4 regions of the Pantoea sp. BRR-3P genome follow, and region 3 is predicted to be linked to each of the others. Evidence: predicted binding sites of a transcription regulator. Region 3 holds the regulator's gene; each other region holds the start of a gene.

Region 1 (2,206 bases), 290 kb from region 3:
TTATCGACACGCATTGCCACTTTGACTTTCCCCCATTTGTTGAAGATGCGCACGCTAGCATTGAGCGTGCCGCGCAGTCGGGCGTGGAGCGCATTATTGTGCCCAGCGTAGATGCCAGCCGTTTCGCTCGGGTTAGCCAGCTCGCGCAGCAACATGACGCGCTGTATGCTGCGCTGGGCCTGCATCCCATTAATATTGCGCAGCATCAGGAAGATGCGCATCTTGAGGCGCTGGAAAGCTGGCTGAAAAAGCCAGACAGCAAGCGCGTGGCGATCGGTGAGATCGGTCTCGATCTGTACATGGAGGATGCGCAATTCGCTAAGCAGACGCGGCTGCTCGATAAGCAGCTCAGGCTGGCGAAGCAGTACGATCTGCCGGTCATTCTGCACTCACGTCGCACCCACGATCAGTTAGCCATGCATTTACGTCGTCACGATCTGCCGCGTCGTGGCGTGGTACACGGTTTCGCCGGTAGCCAGCAGCAGGCTGAGCGCTTTATTCAGCTCGGCTACGCGATTGGCGTCGGCGGCACTATCACCTATGAACGTGCCAGCAAAACCCGCAATACCATCGCCCATCTGCCGCTGGCGTCGCTGTTACTGGAAACCGATGCGCCGGATATGCCGCTGCAGGGTTTTCAGGGCCAGCCGAATCGCCCCGAGCGGGCGCGTAATGTGTTTGATGTGCTGTGCCAGCTGCGCAGTGAATCCCCTGAAACCATCGCCAATGCGTTATGGCATAACAGCCTGCGTCTTTTTGCGCTGCCAGCCTGATTCCCCACCCGACAAAATCTGCATTTACGCCACCTTACGTCTGATTAGCTACAGTGATAGAGCCGACAGTACACTTTTGCATCCTTTTTTGTGATAATACTAACAATGGCGAGCTGGGCGGTATTCTGGCTTGATTGGCAATTATTTGTGATGTTAATCACTAAATTATTGTATATGAATGACGGGTTTTCTGTTCATGTGTGACATGAAACGCAATTCGTTGTCACGGTAATTGTTAGAATTATCACATTCCCCGGTGGGTTGTGCCCGCCGATCTGAATTTTGGAGAGCATCATGACCGACCTGAAAGCAGCAGCACAGCGCGCATTGCAACTGATGGATTTAACCACCCTGAACGAAGACGACACCGACGAGAAGGTGATCGCGCTGTGCCGTCAGGCGAAATCGCCGGCCGGCAATACCGCTGCAATCTGTATCTATCCGCGCTTCATTCCGGCGGCGCGTAAAGCGCTGCGCGAGCAGGGTACACCAGAAATTCGCATTGCTACCGTCACCAACTTCCCGCACGGCAACGATGACATCGAGATTGCGCTGGCCGAAACCCGCGCGGCGATCGCCTACGGTGCCGACGAAGTCGACGTGGTGTTCCCGTATCGCGCGCTGATTGCCGGTAATCGCGACGTGGGTTTTGAACTGGTGAAAGCCTGTAAAAAAGCCTGCGCAGACGCCAACGTACTGCTGAAAGTGATTATCGAAAGCGGTGAGCTGAAAGATGAAGCACTGATTCGTGCGGCTTCTGAGATTTCAATTGATGCGGGCGCCGATTTCATCAAAACCTCCACCGGTAAAGTGCCGGTCAACGCCACGCCTGAAGTGGCGGCCATCATGATGCAGGTGATCCGCGATAAAGGCGTGCAGCAGCAGGTCGGCTTTAAACCGGCGGGCGGCGTACGTACCGCTGAAGATGCGGCGCTGTATCTGAAGCTGGCTGACGACACGCTGGGTGAAGGCTGGGCGGATGCGCGTCATTTCCGCTTTGGCGCGTCCAGCCTGCTGGCAAGCCTGCTCAATACGCTGGGCCACGAAACCGCGACCAGTAAAGCGGGCTACTAAGTTCAACCCATTCTTTGTAGGGTCGCCATTCATGGCGACCTCCTCATTCCAGGGAGGCAACCGTGTTCCTGCCACAAGAAATTATTCGTAAAAAACGCGACGGCCAGGCGCTGAGTGAAGCAGAGATTCGCTTTTTTATTAACGGCGTGCGCGACAACAGCGTCTCGGAAGGTCAAATCGCCGCGCTGGCGATGACCATCTACTTCCATGACATGACGCTGGAAGAGCGCGTAGCGCTAACCATGGCGATGCGCGATTCCGGCACGGTGCTGAACTGGAAATCGCTCAACCTCAACGGCCCAATTGTGGATAAACACTCCACCGGCGGCGTGGGCGATGTGACCTCGCTGATGCTCGGC
Region 2 (2,206 bases), 1.7 Mb from region 3:
CGTGTAATTGGATCAATAAGTGGCAAAAATCACGCATTTCTAACTTTTTCGCATCGAGGGGTTTGCCGATTGCGCAAGCTCAGACCACAATTAACTGCGCCGCCCCATTGCGGCGAAACATCATCTAAGACAGGGAGATAACCAATGAATTTTTTCAAAGTCGTTGCAGGATTTTTGATGGCTGCAGTAGTGGCACTGACGCTGAGCGCTTGTGCACCAACAGCAACAAAAGAAGGCACGGGTGGATACATCGACGATACGGTTGTCACCACCAAAGTTAAGGCACAGTTGTTAAATGATGAATCGCTGAAATCTACTGAGATCAACGTTGAAACCTTCAAGGGCAAAGTCCAGCTGAGTGGTTTTGTTAGCTCACCACAGATGGCTAACCGTGCCGTTGCAGTAACGCGCAGCGTAGCGGGTGTTAAATCTGTGGTTAACAATATGCAGATTAAATAACACAACGGGCGACCATCTGGTCGCCCGTTTCCTTTACGGCATCCCCGTTAGAAACGGTAACCCACGCCGAAGAAGAATACCCAGGGATCGATGCGAGTATTAATATTTTGCTGCTCACCGTTGGCTTTGAATTTCACCTCTGTATCAATGTCCATGTACCACAGCGATGCATTCATCATCCAGTCGCGGTTGATTTGATAATCTAAACCAACCTGCCCCGCCAGGCCCCACGAATCTTTCACACTGAGATCGCTTAAACCGGCGTCTTTGCCTGTCTGATTGAATTTTGCATCATAAAAAGTGGTGTAGTTGATACCCGCGCCGACATAAGGACGCACTTTGCTATTGCTATCAAAGAAATAGTATTGCGCCATTAATGTCGGTGGCAGCTGGCGCACGGTGGCGAGGTTGCCGGTGGCGCCGAGGCCAACTTTATGACGGAAGGGGGTTGCTGCTAACAATTCAACGCCAATGTTGTCCGTCGCCATATAGGTAAAGGTTAAACCAAGTTGGGTATCGTTACTTACATTGAAGCCGCCCATTCCCAGCACATTGTCAGAGCCTTCGGTCGGACGTACGGTCGCGCTACCTGCGCGCATAAAGAAATCACCTGCTTCATGAGCCAGTGCCAGTTGCGGGATGGCCAGTGCCATTAGCAGCGCGCATTTTGCCAGTTTCATAATCACTCCTTTGCCAAATAAAGTAGGGTCTTAATCGTGTTCGCGGCACAACATTTACCCCTTTTTTGGTAAAAGATCATCTTCCTCAATATAAATTAATCACTTAAAAAACAATGAATTGATTCAGATCAATTTTGGCTTTACACGACGCAATAATTGTCTGCTTGCGAAAATTTTTGCGGGTGATTATTTTACTTTTTCCTGAGTGATTTTGATTCGATGCATGAGGAGTAGCGGGCGATCAGATGAGCGATTTACTTAACCCCTGTATGACGTGTGGCGCATGTTGCGCGTACTTCCGTGTCTCCTTTTACTGGGCCGAAGCCGATGATGGCGCCGGTACCGTCCCCGTTGAGTTAACCGAACCGTTAGGCCTACTGATGCGCAATATGCGCGGTACCAACGATCGTCAGCCGCACTGTATTGCGCTGCAAGGGGACGTTGGCGGCTGCGTATCCTGCGGTATTTATCAGCAACGTCCGTCGCCTTGCCGTGAATTTTCGATGTCTGGAGAGAACGGGGAGGTGAACGAAGCCTGCGATCGCGCCCGTGCGCGCTATGGCCTTCCCGCCCTTTTTCACCCTTCTTTACCTGAGATGACATAAAGTTATCGCAATGCGGGTGCCAGCACGCCAATAGAACATGTACAATCGCCGGGTTAATTAATCCGGTTCTTTCAAGGAGTTTACATGTCTATCACGGCAAGCTCGTTATACCGTGACACAGGAAATTTTTTGCGCCATCAGTTGGTTACTATTTTACTGATGGCACTGCTGACCTCGTTCATTACTGTGATTGTCGGCCATGCGTTAACGCCTGATGAAGAGCAGCTATCGTTGTTAAGTCAGTCAGATGACAGTGCATCGTCGCTGTTTGAGCTCGTGCAGAATATGTCACCCGATCAGCAACGAATTCTCCTGCGTGCATCTGCGGCGGGAACCTTCGCGGCCCTGATTGGCAACACGCTGCTGCTGGGTGGCATGCTATGCCTGATCCCCATGGTTTCTGGTGGACAACGCGTCAGTGCGCTGCGTGCGATTGGCGCTTCTGCGCCCATGCTACCAAAG
Region 3 (2,206 bases):
AACGTTCGATCACTTCATAGCTATGGGTGATTTCCACGCCTTTGCCCAGCATGATCGCCACCGAGCAATATTTTTCCGCTGACAAATCAACCGCGCGGGAAACCGCCTTATCACTCAACGCTTTGCCGCTGACAATAAAATGCAGGTTGATGTGGGTAAAAATACGCGGTGCTTCTTCGCGGCGTTCAGAGGTGAGTTTCACTTCGCAATCGGCCACATCGCTGCGCCCTTTTTGCAGAATCGAGACCACATCAATGGCGCTGCAACCCCCTGCTGCCATTAACACCATCTCCATTGGACTTGGCGCTTTATCACCGGAATTCCCGTCCATTAACACCTGATGTCCGGATGAGGATTCTCCGAGAAAGGTAAGACCTTCCACCCATTTCACTCGTGCCTGCATGATTCTTTCTCCTGAAGCGGCGGTTTTGCCGCCAGAGTACGCTTTCACCTGATAAACAGCAATCCAGACTATTCCCCCGTTTGCTGAAGCGAGACAACACAAGACAGCTCGCAAAAGCTGTGCTACAAACAGTGCTGAAAATATTTTCGTCGTTACAGACGAAGGCGGGAAGAATCAAAAGCGTAGCTTAAGAATGACCCGGAATAATTTTTCCATTACTGGAAACGCTCGACGATTAAACCGCCTGACAGGGAAAAAATGCCCCCTGTATTTTGGGCACGATTACAACAGAGGATAATAGCGAATGGTTCTCGGCAAACCGCAAACAGACCCTACACTCGAATGGTTCCTGTCCCATTGCCATATTCACAAATATCCGTCCAAAAGCACGCTCATCCATCAGGGTGAGAAAGCGGAAACGCTGTACTACATCGTGAAAGGTTCCGTAGCGGTACTGATTAAAGATGAAGAAGGCAAAGAGATGATTCTCTCCTACCTCAATCAGGGAGATTTCATCGGCGAACTCGGTCTTTTCGAAGAAGGCCAGGAACGTAGTGCCTGGGTGCGTGCGAAGTCTGCCTGTGAAGTGGCTGAAATTTCCTACAAAAAATTCCGTCAGCTGATTCAGGTAAACCCGGATATTTTAATGCGACTTTCGTCGCAAATGGCGCGTCGTCTGCAAGTGACATCAGAGAAAGTGGGCAACCTTGCTTTCCTTGACGTAACAGGACGTATCGCGCAAACGCTGCTTAATCTGGCTAAACAGCCAGATGCGATGACTCACCCAGACGGCATGCAAATTAAAATCACCCGTCAGGAGATTGGTCAGATCGTGGGCTGCTCACGCGAAACCGTGGGTCGTATCCTGAAAATGCTGGAAGATCAGAACCTGATCTCTGCACACGGTAAAACCATCGTCGTCTACGGCACCCGCTAATTTCTTCTCACCCACGGCGTGATGGCAACATCGCGCCGTTTCTATTTGCGATGAGCTGATGTGGCGCCGAATCATCTATCATCCTGAAGTTAACTATGCACTGCGGCAAACGCTGGTGCTGTGCCTGCCTGTGGCTCTCGGCTGGCTGTTTGGCGATCTGCAAAAAGGTCTGCTGTTCTCGTTAGTGCCTGCCTGCTGCAATATGGCGGGTCTGGATACGCCGCACAAACGCTTTTTCAAACGCTTGATTGTGGGTGGTTCGCTGTTTGCCACCGGCAGCTTCCTGATGCAAATTTTGACCGCTTACCAGATTCCGCTGCCGTTGATCCTGCTGGCGCTGCCGCTGCTGATCGGCGTGACCGGCGAAATCGGCCCGCTGCATGCACGCCTGCTGCCCGCCACCTTAATCGCTGCTATCTTTACGCTCAGCCTGGTTGGGCGCATGCCGATATGGGTGCCGCCGCTGCTCTATATTGGCGGTACGCTGTGGTACGGCTTGTTCAACTGGTTCTGGTTCTGGCTGTGGAAAGAGCAGCCGATGCGTGAATCGCTCAGCCTGCTGTTTCGCGAGCTGGCGGATTATTGCGATGCCAAATACACCTTACTGACACAGCTGACCGATCCGGAAAAAGCGTTACCGCCGCTGCTGGCGCGCCAGCAGAAAGCGGTCGATCTCATCACTACCTGTTACCAGCAAATGCATATGCTGTCGGCCAGCCGCGATAACAGTCACAAGCGCCTGACGCGCGCCTTCCAGGTGGCGCTGGATTTGCAGGAACACATCTCGGTCAGTCTGCATCAGCCCGAAGAGGTACAGAAACTGGTGGAGGAGAGCCACGCTGAAGCGGTGATCCGCTGGAACGCCA
Region 4 (2,206 bases), 1.9 Mb from region 3:
AATGGCTTTGTTGGTCGGATGGCGCTTACAGTGCCGAAAACTGTAATACTTTTCACCTTTCTCTCGGGGCCTGTGCGCCCCGCTTCTTTTATCACGTTACGCCATCCGCCGTTCTGACAGTTCCAGATAAAACAAAATGGCGATTCATCGCTATAATAATTCCATTCCAACAATAGTTAGACTTTTATTATTTCACAGCAATGAGGACGTTAGATGGAACTCTATTATTACGTCGATAAGCATGCCGGCTATAACGACAATCATGTGGTACATGCAACGGGCTGCCCGTTCCTTCCTTCCGATAATGCACGCCGTTTTCTAGGTACTTTTTATACGCCGAACGCCGCCATCCAACAGGCGCGTAAGTTTTATACCAGCGCGATGGGCTGCGAGCACTGTTGTCCGGTCGGTGTAAAAAAAAACCTGACAACCCAGAATAGTGTGGCACTAAAACACATGGTGAGACTCTGATAATACTGGTCTGACAATGGCTTAAGCGGTTAAACCATTTTGTTAAGCGAAACTAAGGGATTTCATAATAATTATAAATTTCAGCTTAATATTGACTGGACCTTAGTGTAAGGAATGCGCCCAAGGTCCAGATCGCCCCGAACTCGTCTTAGCATTTTACTTCACTCTTTCGCGCTGTTTATTTATCGAGCAGAAAACAATAATAACCTCAGGCTATTAACCACGCCTGAGGTGATAAAAAATATTCAGCGATAAAAGCCCGACAAACGGTTTCCCTCGGCGCATTAATGCTCCACAATAGCCGCAATTTTGTGACAAAGGTCACCTTTATGGGGTGCAATTTGGCCCTGACATTCGCCGCCTGACTGATTTGAACTCCATGCAATCTACAACCGTCTCCCGTAAGACAGCCTGGCTGCGCGTCGTGCTGCTGGCTATCGCTGCTTTTGTCTTTAACACCACGGAATTCGTTCCGGTTGGTCTGCTGTCGGATATCGCCGCCAGTTATGCCATGAAGACCGCCGACGTTGGCATCATGCTCACCATCTATGCATGGGTGGTGGCACTATTGTCGCTGCCGTTGATGTTGCTGACGCGTAACATTGAACGCCGCTTACTCCTGTCGGTACTATTTATTCTGTTTATTGCCAGCCACGTGCTCTCTTCTGTGGCGTGGGATTTCACTTCTCTGGTTATCTCCCGTATCGGCATTGCGCTGGCGCATGCGGTGTTCTGGTCAATTACCGCTTCGCTGGCAATTCGTGTGGCGCCTGCCGGTAAGAAAACACAGGCATTAAGTATGCTGGCTACCGGGACGGCGCTGGCGATGGTATTGGGTGTGCCCATTGGCCGCATCGTGGGTCAATATCTCGGCTGGCGTACAACTTTCGGTATGATTGGATTGTCGGCTTTGGTATTGCTCATCCTGCTGATGCGCGTACTTCCTCGCCTGCCTAGTGAACACACCGGTTCGCTGAGCAGCGTACCGATGTTATTCCGTCGTCCTGCTTTGGTCGCCATGTACATTCTGGTAACGGTGGTGGTGACGGCGCATTACACCGCTTACAGCTATATCGAACCGTTTATGCAGGTTGTGGCCAATGCCGATGAAAACTTCACCACCCTGCTTTTGCTGCTGTTTGGATCGGCTGGCATTATCGGCAGCGTGTTGTTCAGCACGCTAGGTAATAAATTTCCCTCAGCGATGCTGATCGCGGCCATTGCTATCATCACGTTGAGCATGGGGCTATTGGTCTTTGCCGCCGCGCGTCCCGCCGCAATCACCGTGCTATGCATCGCCTGGGGCATGGCAATGATGATGATCGGATTGGCTATGCAGGTGCGCGTGTTGGCACTGGCACCGGATGCAACTGATGTCGCAATGTCGCTGTTCTCAGGGATTTACAATATCGGCATTGGTGCAGGCGCGCTGCTGGGCAACCAGGTTAGCCTGCATATGAAAATGTCAGATGTGGGTAACGTTGGTGGCATTATTGGGCTTGCCGCCCTGTTCTGGTGTATCGCTATCTTCCGTCGCTATCCTCAGTTACGTTCTAACGGATAATAAAAAAGGCTTCAGCAGACATACGCTGCTGAAGCCTTTTATTCATTTCTCACAGCATGCTTCGGGGCACGCTGCACAATTCTCTTAGTTATAAATGACTGCTGTGCCATTTAGCTTGTTGTTGCCAGAGGTCGAAGTTATGCGGAAAGACTTTGCTCCCGCAGCATTGGC

Evidence for each region. Region 3 encodes CRP, which controls carbon source genes, mostly activating them, when cyclic AMP is high. Its sites were predicted from a motif close to ATGTGANNNNNNTCACAT; they were not measured.
Region 1: deoC (deoxyribose-phosphate aldolase) is a predicted target of CRP. The motif match lies at 919-936, and genes of this name have one in related genera.
Region 2: ompW (outer membrane protein OmpW) is a predicted target of CRP. The motif match lies at 1,256-1,273, and genes of this name have one in related genera.
Region 4: AAGR08_RS09515 (sugar transporter) is a predicted target of CRP. The motif match lies at 781-798, and genes of this name have one in related genera.

The regions. Positions count from the first base shown of each region.
Region 1 is NZ_CP155066.1:449,365-451,570, forward strand. It holds gene AAGR08_RS02185 (TatD family hydrolase) at 1-773, shown strand, start outside; gene deoC (deoxyribose-phosphate aldolase) at 1,068-1,847, shown strand; gene deoA (thymidine phosphorylase) at 1,910-2,206, shown strand, end outside.
Region 2 is NZ_CP155066.1:1,846,781-1,848,986, reverse strand. It holds gene AAGR08_RS08560 (BON domain-containing protein) at 145-459, shown strand; gene ompW (outer membrane protein OmpW) at 507-1,139, opposite strand; gene AAGR08_RS08550 (YkgJ family cysteine cluster protein) at 1,385-1,744, shown strand; gene AAGR08_RS08545 (YciC family protein) at 1,829-2,206, shown strand, end outside.
Region 3 is NZ_CP155066.1:155,852-158,057, reverse strand. It holds gene AAGR08_RS00690 (OsmC family protein) at 1-403, opposite strand, end outside; gene crp (cAMP-activated global transcriptional regulator CRP) at 708-1,340, shown strand; gene AAGR08_RS00680 (YccS/YhfK family putative transporter) at 1,399-2,206, shown strand, end outside.
Region 4 is NZ_CP155066.1:2,064,002-2,066,207, forward strand. It holds gene AAGR08_RS09505 (MFS transporter) at 1-46, shown strand, start outside; gene AAGR08_RS09510 (hypothetical protein) at 214-471, shown strand; gene AAGR08_RS09515 (sugar transporter) at 851-2,035, shown strand; gene AAGR08_RS09520 (YdgH/BhsA/McbA-like domain containing protein) at 2,120-2,206, opposite strand, start outside.